DNA from 4 places in the Pseudoduganella sp. R-34 genome. Region 1 is predicted to be linked to each of the others. Evidence: predicted binding sites of a transcription regulator. Region 1 holds the regulator's gene; each other region holds the start of a gene.

Region 1 (4,208 bases):
TTCGTAGCAGGACATCACCTCGGGCTCGGAACGCATGCGGTGCTCGAACTGCTTGAGGATGTCGGTATTCTGCTTCTCCAGTTCGACCGACACGAATACCGTCAGGGGCCGCCCGGCAAGCGCGCGGTCAACCAGCGCGACAGCCTTGACCAGCACGCCGTCGTTGCGCAGCCTTTCGATGCGGCGCTGGCAGGTCGCGACCGACGAATGCACGCGCTCCGCGATCTCGCGCAACGGCGTGCTGGCATCTTCTTGCAGGATATTCAGGATGCCCCGGTCGATCCGGTCCAGATCCCTCATGCGAGGTGGCGCAAGGGGTGCGCCCAGGCCGGCCAGCATGGTTCGAAGAAGCGCTCCACCATGGCGGGCGTCACTTCGGCCAGCGTTGCGGGATTCCACTGCGGCTGGTTGTCCTTGTCGATCACCAGGGCGCGTACGCCCTCGAAAATCTCGCCGTGTTCGAAGTTGCGGCGCACCAGGTTGCGCTCCATGCGCAAGCAGTCGGACACGCCCAGCGACGCGCCGCGCTTCAGCAGCTCGTGGGTCACGCTCATCATCAGCGGCGAGCGCAATTCCATTGCCTTCAGCGATTTCTGCGCGAAAGGCGTGCTGTCGCCTCGCAGCGAATCCATGATGGCGGGTACCGAGCCCGCCGAGAAATGCTGATCGATCAGGGCACGCTGCGCTTCCAGTTCGCTGTCGCCGGCGAAGGCGTTGTGCGGGCAGGCAAAGACCGCGACAGCATCGCGCAACGATTTGCCGGGCGTCGACTCGAACAGCTTGGCCAGTCCGGCCAGTTCAGTTTCCGGCACGAAGTAGTCAGCCAGGTCGAGGTAGAGCGCATCCGCGGCGCCGACCGTCAGCCCGGTGAGGCCGAGCCACATGCCAAGCTGGCCCGGCGCATGCGACAGGAAGTGACTGCTGCCCACGTCGGGAAACAGGCCGATGTTCACCTCGGGCATCGCCATCCTGGTACGGCCCGTGACGATGCGCACGCCGCACTCCGGCCCGCCCTGCGCGATGCCCATGCCGCCGCCCATCACCACGCCATCCATCAGCGCCACATAAGGCTTGGGGTAGAAATGGATTAAATGGTTCAGCGCATATTCTTCGGTGAAGAAGTCTTCCAGCAGCGCGCTGCCGCCTTGCGTATTGCCGCGGCCGACGTCGTGGAAGAAGCGGATATCGCCGCCTGCGCACAGCGCGCGTTCGCTGCTGCTGCGCACCACGACCGCCGCCACCGACGCATCGTCGCGCCATGCCAGCAGCGCCTGCGTCATCGCGCGCACCATGTCGAGGGACAGTGAATTGAGGGTCTTGGGGCGGTCCAGCGTGATGAAGCCGGTACCGTTGGAGAGTTGGGTGTGTACGTGTTCGCTCATGCAAATATTCTAACGCACACTGGTCGCAAAAAAGGGCGCCAATTGCGCCCTTTGGTGTGCTGCACGGCCAGTCCTTTACATGGCGGTGGGTGGTGCCTCATACGTATCCGGGAAATGCTTGATGGCCGCATGACTGTGGTTCTGCACACGGTCCTTGTATTTCATGACCTGGCGATCCAGTTTATCAATCAGGGTATCGATGGCGGCGTAAAGGTCTTGCGACAGGCTTTCGACGTAAACAGTTTTGCCAGACATGCGCAGGTTGATTTCGGCTTTCTGGCGTTTCTCTTTCTCGGTGAGGTTATCTACAGTCAGGATGACAGCAATATCGATTACTTGATCGAAATGGCGCTTGACTCGTTCCAGCTTGTTCTGCACGTACTCGCGAATGGCTGGGGTCACTTCGACATGATGTCCACTGATGGTGAGATTCATACACACTCCTAAAGATGATGTCGCTCTCGAGTTCGTGCACGCCGAAACGCACAGAGGAACCCATGCACTGCACTACAACGATTTGCGGAGGCTAACTGGAGGGATCTTCAACGCTTCTCGATATTTGGCAACAGTCCGTCGCGCAATCACCATGCCTTGTTCACCCAGCATGTCCGCAATCTTACTGTCGGATAAAGGATTTTTCGGGTCTTCTGCTCCTGTCAATTGCACGATCAGTGCCCGTATCGCAGTCGAGGAAGCCTCCCCCCCGGCTTCGGTCGCGACGTGGCTACCAAAGAAATATTTCAACTCAAACATGCCATGCGGGGTGAGCATATATTTTTGAGTTGTTACGCGAGAAATAGTGCTCTCGTGTAGTCCCAGTGTATCAGCAATTTCACGCAACACAAGGGGTCTCATGGCCACTGCGCCATGACTGAAAAAGTTCTTTTGTCTTTCTACTATCGCTTCCGCGACGCGCAGGATCGTGTCGAAGCGCTGGCGCATATTCTTGATCAACCACTTGGCCTCCTGCAGCTGGCCATTCATCTGCGACTCGCTCTTGCCTTGCTTGAGCAGGTTGGCATACAGCGCGTTCACGCGCAGGCGCGGCACCACGTCGTTGTTCAGGGTGACGATCCAGCCGCCGCGGCCCTTTTTCACGATCACGTCCGGCACCACGTAGTCTGACTCGCCTGACGCAAATTCGGCGCCCGGATGCGGGTTGCACTGGCGGATCACGCACTGTGCTTCGCGCAAGTCTTCATCGTCGCAGTCGAGCGCTTTCTTCAGCTTGGTGAACTCGCGCTGGGCGAACCAGGTCAGGTGCTTCTCGACGATGGTCAGCGCCATGCGGCGCGTCACCAGCGGCACGCCGGGCATGCGCCTGATCTGCAGCGCCAGGCATTCGGAGGCATTGCGTGCGGCGACGCCGGGCGGATCGAAGCTTTGCAGCAGCACCAGGCTGCAGCGCAGGTCGTCCAGTTCGATTTCCAGCTCGGGCGGCAGGCGCTCGTGGATTTCTTCCAGCGGCTCTTCCAGGTAGCCGTTCTCGTCCAGCGCATCGATGATCAGTTCCATCAGCGCGCGGTCGCGCGGCTCCTGCACGGTGACGCGCATCTGCTCGAGCAGGTGTTCGCGCAGCGTGCAGCCGGAAGCTTCCAGTTGCGGGCGGCTGTCTTCGTCGTCGGCGGATTTGCTGCCGGCGCTGGCGCTCCAGTCGGCGTCGTCGCTGCCGTTGCCGGCTTCATGGTCGCCGCCTTCATAGGTATCGCTTTCGCCGGCAGCGGCCGGGGCTTCGCCGCCCTCGCCTTGCGGGCCTTCAGCCGAAGGCGTGGCGGGAGCTTCGGTGCCATTGCCGTTGCCCTGGCTGATGGCGCCATCGGCCAGCAGCCGTACCGAGTGGTCGAGCGGGTCGTCAAGGCGCTCCAGCATGGGATTGTCGCCAAGCAGCTGTTCCAACTCCTGGTGCAGCTCCAGCGTGGACAGCTGCAGCAGGCGGATGGATTGTTGCAGCTGCGGCGTCAGCGCCAGGTGTTGCGAGGTTCGCAGTTGCAGTGTTTGTTTCATGGCCTTCGTTTACATGCGGAAGTGTTCGCCGAGGTAGACGCGGCGAACGGATTCGTTGGCAATGATGTCGTCCGGGCGGCCCGAGGCCAGCACGGCGCCCTGGTTGATGATGTAGGCGCGGTCGCAAATGCCGAGGGTCTCACGCACATTATGGTCGGTGATCAGCACACCGATATTGCGCTCCTTCAGGAAACGCACAATACGTTGGATTTCGATCACGGCGATCGGATCCACGCCGGCAAACGGTTCGTCCAGCAGCACGAAGCGCGGGTTGGTGGCCAGGGCGCGCGCAATTTCCACGCGGCGGCGCTCGCCACCCGACAGCGACAGGGCCGGGTTCTCGCGCAGCTTCTCGATTTGCAAGTCGGCCAGCAGCGATTCCAGGCGCTGCTTGATTTCCGCCTTGGGCAGAGGCTTGCCGTCCACCTTCTGCAGTTCCAGCACGGCACGGATGTTTTCTTCCACCGTCAGCTTGCGGAACACCGAAGCTTCCTGCGGCAGGTAGGACAGGCCCAGCGTGGCGCGCTTGTGGATCGGCAGGCTCGACACGTCGGTGCCGCCGATATCGATGGTGCCTGCATCGGAAGCCACCAGGCCGACGATCATGTAGAAAGAGGTAGTCTTGCCGGCACCGTTGGGACCGAGCAGGCCGACCACTTCACCGCAATCGACTTGCAGCGAAACGTCGTGCACCACCTGGCGCTTGCCATAGGTTTTCTGGAGGCCGCGCACGACCAGCGTGCTGGCGCAGTTATTTGCTTGCATGCTTACTTCTTCTCCGTCGGCGTCGCTGGGGGTTCGGTACGGGTCGGCTGGATCACC
Region 2 (4,208 bases), 2.2 Mb from region 1:
TACCGTCACCGGCGTTGTCGGAGGTCTTGGAAGCGACTTCCTTGACCATCTGCGCGCCCATGTTCATCAGCTTGTCTTTCAGTTCGATCTCTTTGGCGACCGAAACGCCGTCCTTGGTGACGGTTGGGGCGCCGAAGGAGCGCTCCAGCACCACGTTGCGGCCTTTCGGGCCCAGGGTGACTTTCACTGCGTTGGCGAGGATGTTCACGCCTTCGACCATCTTGGAACGTGCGGAATCGCCGAAAATGACTTCTTTAGCTGCCATGTTTGTTTCTCCTGAATTCTGTATCTAGGGGGCTGTGATTACTTCTGTACCACGGCCATGATGTCTTCTTCGCGCATTACCAGCAGTTCCTGGCCGTCTACCTTGACGGCTTGGCCGGCGTATTTGCCGAACAGAACGCGGTCGCCCACTTTCACTTCCAGAGCACGCACGGTGCCGTTGTCAGCAACTTTGCCGTTGCCAACTGCCAGCACTTCACCCTGGTCCGGCTTTTCAGCGGCTGCATCAGGGATGATCAGGCCGGACGCGGTCTTGGTTTCCTGGTCCAGGCGTTTGACGATGACGCGGTCATGCAAAGGGCGAAGGTTCATACAAAACTCCTTTTACTCGGTTTATTGACAGTTGTTAGCACTCTCGGCTAACGAGTGCCAACAATTATAGGGACGACACTTTCCCTTTTCAAGGGAATTTCTTTGCGCTTGGTCAAACGTTGAATTGATATCAATCATGCCAGAGATGCAACGGCATGGCGCGCGAGTGGCGGGGAGGGGGTAAAGCGGGGCAGTTATAAAAGAAAAATGGGACCGTCGCCGGTCCCATCTTGGTCAGGCATGCAGATCAATGCTGTTTGCGGCGATACACGCCGGCCATGCCGAGCAGGCCGATGCCGAGCAGCCCCAGCACGCCCGGTTCAGGGACGGGGGCGACAAAATCGAGGATACCGCCTTCCTGCGTGATGGCAATGTCGAGGGCGTTGGTGCAATCCACGGTATCGCAATCGACGCCTTGCGTGGTGTTGTTGAATGCTGCGAACGAGGCAGTGTAGAACGGATCCGGGTCGAAGAAGTAGGCTTTGCCTTCCGCAGTCAGGAACCAGCTCATGGTGACGTTCTGGAACACGCCGCCGAGGTTGTCGATGCCGCCGACGCCATTGTAGGCAAAGTCGGACCAGGCCAGCTGGGTCTGGGCGCCGGCAAAGTTAATGGACGGATCGGTTCCGACCACGGCCTGGTTATAGGTGTTGTCGTTGCCGACGTCGGCCCACAGCTGCAGCGACAGCGCGGTCGGGGTGCAGGAAACGCCCGGGCCAAGAATGCCGCTGCAAGAGAAGTCCTGGTGGAAAGTGGCATACAAGCCATAGTCGAAGTTGACGCGGGTATCCGCAGTCGACACGTTGTTCGAATTCAGCGAGAAGCCGCTGAACACGATGTAGCCGTTGGACACGTAATTGTTGCCCACGCCGGTATAGGCCACGCGCGCGGACGACACGCCGTTGATGGCGTCGGCGGTGAAGATGTTGCCGGCAGGTGCCAGTCCCGTTGGGTCCACCTGGAAGGAGGGTGCAGCGGCAGCGCTGCCAGTTGCCAGAGCGCCAAACGCTAGCAGCATGCTGGCGGCCAGGCCGCGAACGCTAGGTGTGAGAATCTTCATTACATTTCTCCGTTGAGAGGATAAAGCACCAGTTTTGGGATGACTGAGCATTAAATTTGTTCAGGTCATGATCTTTATCAAAGCAATACATATGCCACATTTAAAATGCGGCCGAAAAACAAAAACTTAGTATTAACTTTCAAACCATGTTGTTTGCGCTGCGCGGCCTGCTCTGTAAAATATTCCGACATGTAGCTTCTCAAGATTAAGTAGCAAATTCAATGACTTGGATGATATATTTGGTGAGCATTCGCATGTTTTGATATTTTGTGTGACTTTTTATGCCGCGCTCGGCGTGAGTATTAATTTAAAATTAAACTGCATTTATTTCGACTGCGCGGCAAGCATTGCCGAGAATTTGCGCTTGGCTAACTGAATTGCTAGCCAGTTCAGGGGATGGCTATTGCCGCCCGGTCGCCAGGTGTAGACGAATTTGTCGCGATAGGCGTCGTACTGGAAGCCATGCGGTGCGGCCAGGATCTTGCCGCGCTTGAGCATCATCTTGATGGCCTGGGTGGCGGCCACGCCCGAGCAAAGCTGGCAAGCCATCGAGGTCGAGGCGCCGCGCCGCTCCGCCAGGTTGATACCGCCCGGCACCAGGTAGCTGCGGTGCAGGGCGGCCGGCGCCAGGCCGACCAGGAAGCGGATTGCCATGTCCAGCTCCGGCAGGTCGCCCCAGCCGAAGTACTCTTCGAAGGTCGTCCCGCCCGGCACGAAGTTCAGGCCCGCCACGCTCATGCCCAACGGCGCCGCGCAAGTGGCCGGCACGCCCAGCGCCTCGCACATGGCATAGGTCTGCTTGCGCGCCTCGAAGGCGAAGAAGTCGAGCCCGTCGACATACACGTCCGCCCCCTGCAGGAAATCGCGCAGGTTGCCCTGGTTGACGCCCTGCGGAAAGGTGCGGATCTTGACTTCGGGGTTGATGTCGCGCGCCATGCGCGCCATCACCTCCACCTTGGGCTGGCCCAGCGTCGACATGAAGGCGCCGGCCTGGCGGTTGAAGTTGGGGATGTCGAAGGTGTCGAAGTCGGCCAGGTGGAAGGCGCCCACGCCCATGCGCGCCAAGGCCAGCAAATGCACGCCGCCCACGCCGCCGACGCCGGCGATCGCCACGCATTTGTTGCGCAGTGCCTGCTGCTCCGCTTCGGTGACCCAGCCGATATTGCGCGAGAAGGCTTGCTCGTAATCGAAGCGGCGTTCGGTGTTGGATTCGGCCATGGCGATTATTCCTGTTCCCGCAGGCGGTTGATGATTCCCGCTTCTTCATGCTGCGAGAAGAACAGGGGATAGAAGGAACGTTCCTCGGAATCGGGCTGTCCGCCATGGAGGCGGATCTGCTCCTTCATGTACGACAGTTCGATGTGCATCAGCACCCCGCGCACGTTGACGCGCGGATTGACGACCTCTTCGCCAAGCTGGCGAAAGCCGAGCATGCGCTGGTAGAACTGGCGATGGCGCGGCGTGACTTCGATGAACAGCACGTCGTAGCGGTGGATGTCGTAGGCATACATGACGGCCAGGTGGATCAGCGCTGCCAGGTAGCTCTTCGATTTTGGCCCCATGTCGAAGGCCAGCTTGATGAATTCGCAGACACGTTTGCCGCGCGCCCGGAAGGCGTCGATCTCGGCGCGGAACAGCTGGTCGGCCAGGATGCCGGATGGGCTGTCCAGCCCCAGGGTCAGCGTGCCGACTGCTTCGTCGCGGTTGTGCGCCATGAGCGTGACGCGGTTCGGGTCATCGGTCAGTGCATGGGTGCCCTCCAGGCCACGCCAGGCGTACATCTTGTGGATCAGCATGCTAGCCTTGCTACGCCCTTCGGGCGTGTCGACTAATCTGATGCCGAAGGTGTTCTCCCCGGTGACGATGTCCTGCATTTCCGCCAGCAAGCGGTCATCGCGAAAGGGGTCGTCGGTGCGTGTTGCGTCCAGCGCAGCGTCGACCCGTTCGACCTGCTTGTACTGCATAGTCCCTCCCAGCAAAACTTGTCAGAATTTGTGGTCTTTTCGTAAATAAATAATGACAAGTTCAGCTTGCTGTCGCAACGGGAGCTCATGCAAGCGTGCGCGGGAAGGGCGTGCCGGCACGTCCCCTCTATGAACGAAGGGTGTTTGGCATTTCCGGACGGCTATATTTCTTGGGAGCTTGATATGCCTGAAATGCTAGTCAGTTGTCGCTTGCGCTTGCAGGCAGGGACAGGCTGAACGTCACCTCGCTGGAGGTGCAGTCGGACAGGCGCAGTTCGCCGCCGTGGGCGCGGGCGATCTCGCGCGCCAGGGCCAGGCCCAGTCCCACGCCGGCCACGCGGCGGTTGTAGGCATGGCCGGCGCGGTAGAAGCGGTCGAACAGGCGGTCGCGCTGCTCGAAGGCGATGCCGGCGGAGGCGTTGGCCACGTCGATCTGCCAGCCGCTGGCGGTGCGGCGGCCGGTGATGGCGATCCAGCCTTGCGGCACGCCGTATTTGACGGCATTGCTGACCAGGTTTTGCAGTACCTGGCGCAGCAGGTCCGCATCGCCTTGCGCCTGCATGCGCGGCGGCATGTCAAGCCGCAGCGGG
Region 3 (4,208 bases), 2.7 Mb from region 1:
GTCAGCGCGACCACCAACGACCCTTACCTGGGCAGCGAATGGCACATCGGAAAGATCGGCGCCAGCGCCGCGTGGGACAAGACACAGGGCGGCAACATCACCATTGCCATCCTGGATTCGGGCGTTGACGCAAGCCACCCCGACTTCTCGGGCCGCCTGGTAGCAGGCTATAACACCTACGACAATAACACCAACACCGCCGACGTCTGCGGCCACGGCACCAAGGCTGCCGGCTCCGCGGCAGCTGCGTCCAATAACGCCATCGGCGTCGCCGGCGTGGCGGGCCAAGCCAGGATCATGCCAGTGCGCATTGCCTACAACAATTCCGGCACCTGCTACGCTTACTTCTCGACCATGGCCAGCGGCGTGACTTGGGCTGCCGACCACGGCGCCCGCGTGGTCAACATCAGCTACGCCAACGTGCCAACCAGCTCGGCCGTGCAAAGCGCTGCCAACTACCTCAAAGGCAAGGGCGGCCTGCTGTTCGTCTCGGCCGGCAACTACAACCGCGATGAAGGCTTCACCCCGACCGACACCATGATCCCGGTCTCGGCCACCGATTCGGCCGACAACCGTGCCAGCTTCTCCAGCTACGGCGCCTTTGTCGCGCTGTCGGCGCCGGGCGCGGGCATCTACACCACCGTCCAGGGTGGCGGCTACGGCGCGGTCAATGGCACCTCCTTCGCCAGCCCGGTCGCCGCAGCGGTGGCAGCCCTGGTGATGTCGGCCAATCCTTCCCTGAGCGCAGACCAGGTGAAGAGCATCCTGTTCACCACCGCTGTCGACCTGGGCACTGCCGGCCGCGACATCTACTTCGGCTATGGCCGTGTGAATGCTTCGGCTGCCGTAGCAAAAGCTGCGGGTACCACAACCACGGCCGACACCACTACGCCAACGGTCTCGATCGCTGCCCCGCTGGGCAGCAGCACGGTGTCGGGCATCGTCTCGGTCAACGTCAACGCTGCTGATAACGTCGGCGTGGCGCGCGTGGACTTGAAAGTCAATAGCACGGTGGTAGCGAGCGATGCGAGCAGCCCATTTAGCTTTGCGTGGGATTCCAAAGGCGTTGCCAACGGTATGGCAACCCTGACGGCCGTCGCGCGTGATGCTGCCGGCAATGTGACCTCTTCCACGCCAGTCAGCGTGAACGTCTCGAACAGTACCACCACCATTTCTCCGACGACCGACACGGTTGCGCCCGTTGTGGCTATCACCAACCCAAGCAATGGCGGCACCGTTCACGGCAACGTCAACGTTACCGTGAATGCATCGGACAATAGCGGCGCGGCTGGGATTTCGATGTCGCTTTACGTGGACGGCGCGCTGGTTGCTTCGGGCAGCGGATCGAGCATGGCCTACAGCTGGAAACCCAGCAACGGCAGCCATACCCTGAAAGCAGTCGCCCGTGATCGCGCCGGTAACACTGCCGCCAGCAGCGTGAGCGTACGCAAGTAAGCGGCTCTAATGAAAAACGGCAGCCTTGGCTGCCGTTTTTCATCAGGTCGCGATCAGCGGATACTGCGCCGGCGGCTGAGCGCCAAACCCAGCAGGCCGACACCGAATATGGCCAACGTAGCAGGCTCTGGAATTTCCTGTTCACCGCCTCCGCATTCCGGACGTGTGTCGCCTGGAGGGCATTCAGGCGGATTGCAGTTTTCTTCTCCGTCCACACAGGCACCGGATTTAGCGGAAGATGCATAGCCCTGGACATGCACTGCTGCAAACAAGCCGTCCGTTCCGCAGGTACGGCCTGGCATGCACGACAGGGACATGAAATCATTGACGCTTAGCGTCTCGCTTAGGTCGACAGAGAGACGCCAGACCGATTCGTTCCCCTGCGCCAGCTCACCCGGGTTCGCATTCACAAAATGGAACACACCATCGTAGCTGCCGGACCCGGTGCCGTTCTGGCAATCCGAGCAGATGCTGGTGTTGGCGTTCACCCCGCTTAACAAGGAGAACGTTCCGGTCTGGGCCAGTGCATCACCGTTGAACCACCAGTCGTTCACATAGATGCCCGGCAACAGCACGCCGGTTGCAACGCTCAGGCTGATGTCCACATAATTCGTGCCATAGTCGGTAAACTTCAGTTGCGCCCACGAGTCGGTTGCAGTCGCCCCAGACTGCAGGGGTGGCGCGTCTCCGGTGTAGACGTTGGCGTTATTAAAATTGAGCGTCCATTCGCCCGCATGAGACAAAGGAGCAACCCCCATCAGCAGTGCTGCTCCCAAGACACCCAGCGCAGTTTTGATACTTTTCATGTTACACCCCCTTTTATTATGGTACGAACTCCTATACGCATATAGCGTGCCTAAAAGTTACTCACCAACGAAATCAATCGGTTAACCTCAGCAGTTAAATCTTGACCCCAAAAATTGTAAGAATTCTCGACATTGACATGAAAGTCACCCCTGATTTCGTACGGAAACTTAGGTTTCCCTTAGGGCGCAAGACGGCCTCGGGTGCCTGCGTTAAAATGCGCTGGACATGAGCGCTACTAACTTCCAGTTTGAAAATTCCTTCGCAGGTTTGCCGCCAGCGTTCTACACTCACCTGATGCCGACTCCATTGCCGGCGCCTTACCTTGTTGGGCTGAGTCCTGCGGCTGCACGCCTCATTGGTCTTGAACCAGCAACGCTGGCGACGCAAGAAGCGGTTGATATCCTGACCGGCAACCGCCTCGCGGAGCGTTCGAAGCCGCTTGCGGCTGTCTATTCCGGCCACCAGTTTGGCGTCTGGGCCGGCCAGCTCGGCGACGGGCGTGCCATCCTGCTCGGCGATCTAGCCACTCCCGAGGGCCCGATCGAGTTGCAGCTGAAAGGCGCCGGCATGACGCCATACTCGAGGATGGGCGATGGACGCGCCGTGCTGCGCTCGTCCATCCGTGAGTTCCTGTGCTCGGAAGCGATGCATGGCCTCGGCATCCCGACCACCCGCGCCTTGTCGGTAGTCGGTTCTGACCAGGGAATCGTGCGCGAATCGATCGAAACCGCGGCCGTCGTCGTCCGCATGGCCCCAACCTTCATCCGGTTTGGTTCTTTTGAACACTGGTACTACAATCGCAAGCCGGATGAACTCAAGCAATTAGCCGATTACGTCATCGACCGCTTCTACCCTTCCCTGCGCGACGAGGAAAACCCGTACGCTGCCTTGCTGGAAGAAGTGACCCGCCGCACCGCGCGCATGATTGCGCACTGGCAAGCAGTAGGCTTCATGCATGGTGTAATGAATTCCGACAATATGTCGATCCTGGGGCTGACTCTCGATTACGGCCCCTTCGGTTTCATGGACGGATTCGACGCCAACCAGATCTGCAACCATAGCGACGAGCGTGGCCGTTACTCGTATTCCAACCAGCCGCAGATCGGTCACTGGAACTGCTACGCCCTCGCGCAAGCCTTGTTGCCGCTGATTGGCGAAGTCGAACTGACCCAGGAAGCGCTCGACGTCTACCAGCCGGAGTTCGCGCGTCACATCGATCAGCTGCTGCATGCCAAGCTCGGTTTGGCTACCACGCAAGAAGGCGACCGCGAACTGCTTGACGGCCTGTTTGCCATCCTGCAAGCCAACCACACTGACTTCACGATTTTCTTCCGCCGCCTGAGCGCCTTGCGCGCCGGCAGCTCGGAAGGCGACGAACCCTTGCGCGACTTGTTCATCGATCGCCCCGCTTTCGATAAATGGGCCGAAGCTTATCGTGCGCGCCTGCGCGCCGAAAACAGCGACGATGCTGCGCGCAAACTTGCGATGGATCAGGTCAATCCCAAGTATGTGCTGCGAAACTATATGGCACAGCTCGCCATCGAAAAGGCGCAAAATAAGGACTTTTCCGAAGTCGAGCGCCTCTTGACCCTGCTCGAACGCCCCTTCGACGAACAAGCAGAGAATGAACAATATGCAGGCTTTCCGCCAGACTGGTCCAGCCAGCTCTCGGTAAGCTGCTCTTCGTGAGAGATCAACAATGAGCGACAAAGTTGTCAAGACCGATGCCGAATGGCGCGCCCAGCTCGACCCGATGGAATACCAGGTTACCCGCCATGCCGCCACCGAGCGCGCATTTACGGGCAAGTTCTGGGACCACCACGAGCATGGCATTTACACCTGCGTATGCTGCAACACCCCGCTTTTCGAGTCGGATGCCAAATTCGATTCCGGCTGCGGCTGGCCGAGTTACTTCAAGGCGCTCGATCCTGCGAATATCATAGAGA
Region 4 (4,208 bases), 1.9 Mb from region 1:
GACAATCGCTTGCGGGTTGCGGGCGGCTGCTACCACGGAGTCGCCGCGCGCCAGTGCGTCGCGGGCAATCAGCAGGCCGAAGCCGCGGGAGGCGCCAGTGATGAACCAGACTTTGTTTGCCATGATCTTGCTCCTTCAAGAGTGGGTAGTTGGTGAAGGGCATATTAGGCTTCGGAGAGCTGCTACACTAGCCATAGTAAAGGTGATTGATCTTCAACTATTGGTTGTAAATGAATGGATAAGGCCCGCGTCATCACGTTGTTCATCGGCGTCGTGCATGCCGGCAGCTTCAGCCAGGCGGCGGTCGATGCCGGCCTGTCGGCCCAGGCGGTCAGCAAGGCGATTCGCCAGCTGGAGGAATACCTCGGCGTGCGCCTGTTCCATCGCACGACACGCAGCCTGAGTCTTACGGACGAAGGCCAGCGCCTGTTCGAGCTGGCCAACCCGGGCCTGCGCTTGCTGGACGAGGCGCTGGACCACGTTCAGAACAGCCGCGAGGCGGTTGACGGCATGATCCGCGTCGCCGCACCTACCTCGCTGGGCACGGTGGTGCTGGCGCCGCTGCTGCGCGAATTCCAGGAGCTGTATCCGAGCGCGCATTTCGACATGCTGTTCGACGACCACTTCACCGACTTGACCGAGGCGAAGATCGACGTCGGCTTCAGGGCGGGGAATCCGCCGGAGCGCAACCTGGTTGCGCGCCAGCTGGGCAGGATTCCTTTGCATATCTGCGCTTCGCCCGGCTATATCGAGCGCCACGGCGCCCCGCGCACCGTGGAAGAATTGCTGCACCATCGCTGCACCGGTTTCCGCCAGCCGAACACGGGCCGCGTGATTCCGTGGGAACTCAAAGGGCAGGGCGGCACGGTGTACCAGGACGTGCCCTGCGTGGCGACGTTCAATACGGCGGAGGGCGAGGTCGAGGCGGTGCGCGCCGGGGTCGGCATCGGCCAGCTGGCGCTGTACATGGTGGAGCGCGACCTGGCGGAAGGGCGGCTGGTGCACCTGCTGCCGACCCATGTGACGGCAAATGCGGCCGTTTACATGTACTATCCGCAGCGCAGCCGCATGCCGATGCGCGTGCGGCACTTTATCGACTTCATGGTGAAACGCAAATGGACCGCCTTTACCTGATGACCGTCTACGTGGCTGTGGCCGAGGAGCAGGGCTTTGCGGCAGGCGCGCGCCGGCTAGGCATGTCGCCGCCCGCCGTTACGCGCGCGGTGGCGGCGCTGGAAGAAAGGCTGGGCGCCAGGCTGCTGGACCGCACCACGCGCCATGTGCGCGTGACGGAAGCCGGCCAGCGCTACCTGGATGATGCGCGCCGGATCATCGCGGAAGTCGACGAGGCCGACGATGCAGTTGCCGGCATCAACGCCGCGCCGTGCGGCCACCTTACAGTGACGGCGCCGGTGCTGTTTGGACGCATCTACGTGGTGCCGGGCATTGTCGATTACCTGCAGCGCTATCCGGCGATGGATATTTCCACTGTCTTCGTCGACCGCGTGACCAACTTGCTGGAAGAAGGCATCGATGTCGGCATCCGCATCGGCGAGCTGCCTGATTCGAGCATGCGCGCCATTCCGGTCGGGCAGGTGCGGCGCATGATCATCGCTTCGCCTTCCTATATAGAGAAGCATGGCGCGCCGAGCACGCCGCAGGAGCTGGAGCAGCACACCATTGTCGCCTCGTCCGGCTCCAGCGTGCCTCCGGACTGGCGCTTCCAGAATGGCGCCGGCAGGCAATCGCTGCGCGTCAAGCCGCGCCTGGGCGTGAACAATAACGACTCTGCCATCGAAGCAGTGCGCAGCGGCTTCGGCATCGCGCGCCTGCTGTCCTACCAGGCGGCAGCCTTGCTCGATGCAGGCGAGCTGGTTGAGGTGCTGCAGGACTACGCGACGCCGGCGGTGCCTATCCATATCATCCACCGTGACAGCCGTCAGGGCTCGACCCGCATCCGCAGCTTCGTGGACCTGATGGCCGAACGCCTGCGCACCGATCCGAGGCTTCACCCGGTGCGTTGACGGCGCTAAATTGGTGCGGTGCACAAACAAAGTGCTGGATTTCCACCGCCTTTCCCCCTGAAAGCGGGGTGGCACGGCGCTTGCAATATCCCCATTATTTACAAACCGGGGATAGAGATGGATCGCACGTTCAGCCTTACCCGTCGTCGCCTGCTTGCTGCGGGCGCTGCGACAGCCTTATCGAATTACGCCTGGGCTGCAGGCTCCGACAAGCCTGAGAAAGAAGAAGTCAAAGTCGGCTTCATTCCATTGACCGATTGCGCCTCGGTCGTGATGGCTTCTGTGCTGGGCTTCGACAAGAAGTACGGCATCAAGATCGTCTTGAGCAAGGAGGCGTCCTGGCCCGCCGTGCGGGACAAGCTGGTGAACGGTGAACTCGACGCGGCCCATGTGCTGTATGGGCTGGTGTATGGCGTCCACCTGGGCGCTGGCGGTCCGAAGAAGGACATGGCCGTACTGATGAACCTCAATCACAACGGCCAGGCGATCACGCTGTCGAAGAAACTGTCCGACAAAGGCGCAGTCGATGGCGCTTCGTTGGCGAAGCTGATGCGCACCGACCAGCGCGAGTACACCTTCGCACAGACGTTCCCGACCGGCACCCATGCGATGTGGCTGTATTACTGGCTGGCGTCGTATGGCATCAACCCGATGACGGACGCCAAGGTCATTACGGTGCCGCCGCCGCAGATGGTCGCCAATATGCGGATCGGGAACATGGATGGCTTTTGCGTGGGCGAGCCATGGAACCACCGCGCGATTGTGGATGGCGTCGGCATCACGGCCACGACAACGCAGGACATCTGGCGTGACCATCCGGAGAAGGTGCTGGGTACCAGCGCGGAGTGGGTGAAGAAGTATCCCAATACTGCACGCGCACTCATCGCTGCGGTGCTGGATGCTGGACGCTGGATTGATGCGTCCCTGTCGAACAAGGTGAAGATGGCGGAAGCCATTGCCGACAAATCCTACGTCAACACGACGGTCGATGTGATTGGCCAGCGCATCATGGGCCGCTACCAGAATGGCCTGGGCAAAACCTGGGACGATCCGAACTACATGAAGTTCTTCAATGACGGCGCGGTGAATTTCCCATACCTCAGCGACGGCATGTGGTTCCTCACGCAACAGAAGCGCTGGGGCTTGCTGAAGGCGGAGCCGGATTACCTGGCAGTTGCCACGCAAATCAACCAGATCGATGTGTACAAGGACGGCGCGGCTATGGCGAAGGTGAGCGTACCAAAGTCGCCCCTGCGCAGCGTAAAGATGATCGACGGCACGACCTGGGACGGCAAGAATCCCAAGGCCTATGCTGATTCGTTCAAGATCAGAGCGTGAAGGGAGGCCTTATGAGTGCTATGTACGGAACGATAGACGGGGCCGGCGCGGGCACGCCTGGCACACACGGCGCACTGACCGCGCAGGACGCTGCGCGGGAAGCAGCTGCAGCCGCATTGGCCGCGGCTGGCGTGGGGCGGGCAATCGATATGAAGGTGGACGTTGCGCCGGCAGGACAGGCTGGGAAGGCGGGAGCATCAGTGCAACCGGCGCCCGCGGTGCCGGGAAGGCCAACGCGCCGCATGCGGCTGGCGGCGAAAGGCGTGCACCTGGCGCCGGAAGGTGGGCGGCTGCGGCCCTTTGTCATGAAAGTACTGCCGCCGCTGCTTGGCTTGTCGCTGCTGGTGCTGGCTTGGCAAATCCTGGCGGTACGCAACGCAGGCTTTCCCACTCCGCTGGAGACCTGGCATGAGGCGGTGAAGCTGTTCTCGGACCCGTTCTACCGCAAGGGTCCGAATGACCAGGGCATTGGCTGGAACATCCTGGCCTCGCTGCGCCGCGTCGCGCTGGGCTTCGGCCTGGCGGCGCTGGTGGGTATTCCGCTTGGCTTCCTGATCGGACGCTTCAGCTTTTTGTACGGCATGTTCAGCCCTTTAATCAGTTTGCTGAAGCCCGTATCGCCCTTGGCCTGGCTGCCGATTGGCCTGCTGGTGTTCAAGGCGGCCGATCCAGCCGCGATCTGGGCCATCTTCATTTGTTCGATCTGGCCCATGATCGTTAACACCGCCGTCGGCGTGCAGCGCGTGCCGCAGGATTACCTGAACGTGGCGCGTGTGCTGAACCTGTCCGAATGGAAGGTGGCGACCCGGATACTGCTGCCTTCCGTGCTGCCTTACATGCTGACCG

Evidence for each region. Region 1 encodes sigma-54, which starts transcription at its own class of promoters, with help from an activator protein. Its sites were predicted from a motif close to TGGCANGNAANCTGCTTT; they were not measured.
Region 2: pepA (flocculation-associated PEP-CTERM protein PepA) is a predicted target of sigma-54. The motif match lies at 1,734-1,751, and genes of this name have one in related genera.
Region 3: ACN9MW_RS16695 (PEP-CTERM sorting domain-containing protein) is a predicted target of sigma-54. The motif match lies at 2,296-2,313, and genes of this name have one in related genera.
Region 4: ACN9MW_RS26870 (CmpA/NrtA family ABC transporter substrate-binding protein) is a predicted target of sigma-54. The motif match lies at 2,094-2,111, and genes of this name have one in related genera.

Annotation. Positions count from the first base shown of each region.
Region 1 covers NZ_CP184572.1:936,406-940,613, reverse strand. Annotated here, with positions in the region: gene ACN9MW_RS04415 (Lrp/AsnC family transcriptional regulator) at 1-300, opposite strand, end outside; gene ACN9MW_RS04410 (enoyl-CoA hydratase/isomerase family protein) at 297-1,382, opposite strand; gene hpf (ribosome hibernation-promoting factor, HPF/YfiA family) at 1,458-1,817, opposite strand; gene ACN9MW_RS04400 (RNA polymerase factor sigma-54) at 1,890-3,386, opposite strand; gene lptB (LPS export ABC transporter ATP-binding protein) at 3,396-4,151, opposite strand; gene lptA (lipopolysaccharide transport periplasmic protein LptA) at 4,154-4,208, opposite strand, start outside.
Region 2 covers NZ_CP184572.1:5,572,705-5,576,912, reverse strand. Annotated here, with positions in the region: gene groL (chaperonin GroEL) at 1-265, opposite strand, end outside; gene groES (co-chaperone GroES) at 304-594, opposite strand; gene pepA (flocculation-associated PEP-CTERM protein PepA) at 842-1,654, opposite strand; gene ACN9MW_RS25655 (ThiF family adenylyltransferase) at 1,979-2,872, opposite strand; gene ACN9MW_RS25650 (N-acyl amino acid synthase FeeM domain-containing protein) at 2,878-3,618, opposite strand; gene ACN9MW_RS25645 (sensor histidine kinase) at 3,818-4,208, opposite strand, start outside.
Region 3 covers NZ_CP184572.1:3,634,781-3,638,988, reverse strand. Annotated here, with positions in the region: gene ACN9MW_RS16700 (S8 family serine peptidase) at 1-1,455, shown strand, start outside; gene ACN9MW_RS16695 (PEP-CTERM sorting domain-containing protein) at 1,509-2,261, opposite strand; gene ACN9MW_RS16690 (protein adenylyltransferase SelO) at 2,488-3,951, shown strand; gene msrB (peptide-methionine (R)-S-oxide reductase MsrB) at 3,962-4,208, shown strand, end outside.
Region 4 covers NZ_CP184572.1:5,847,804-5,852,011, reverse strand. Annotated here, with positions in the region: gene ACN9MW_RS26885 (oxidoreductase) at 1-123, opposite strand, end outside; gene ACN9MW_RS26880 (LysR family transcriptional regulator) at 235-1,134, shown strand; gene ACN9MW_RS26875 (LysR family transcriptional regulator) at 1,116-2,024, shown strand; gene ACN9MW_RS26870 (CmpA/NrtA family ABC transporter substrate-binding protein) at 2,142-3,362, shown strand; gene ntrB (nitrate ABC transporter permease) at 3,605-4,208, shown strand, end outside.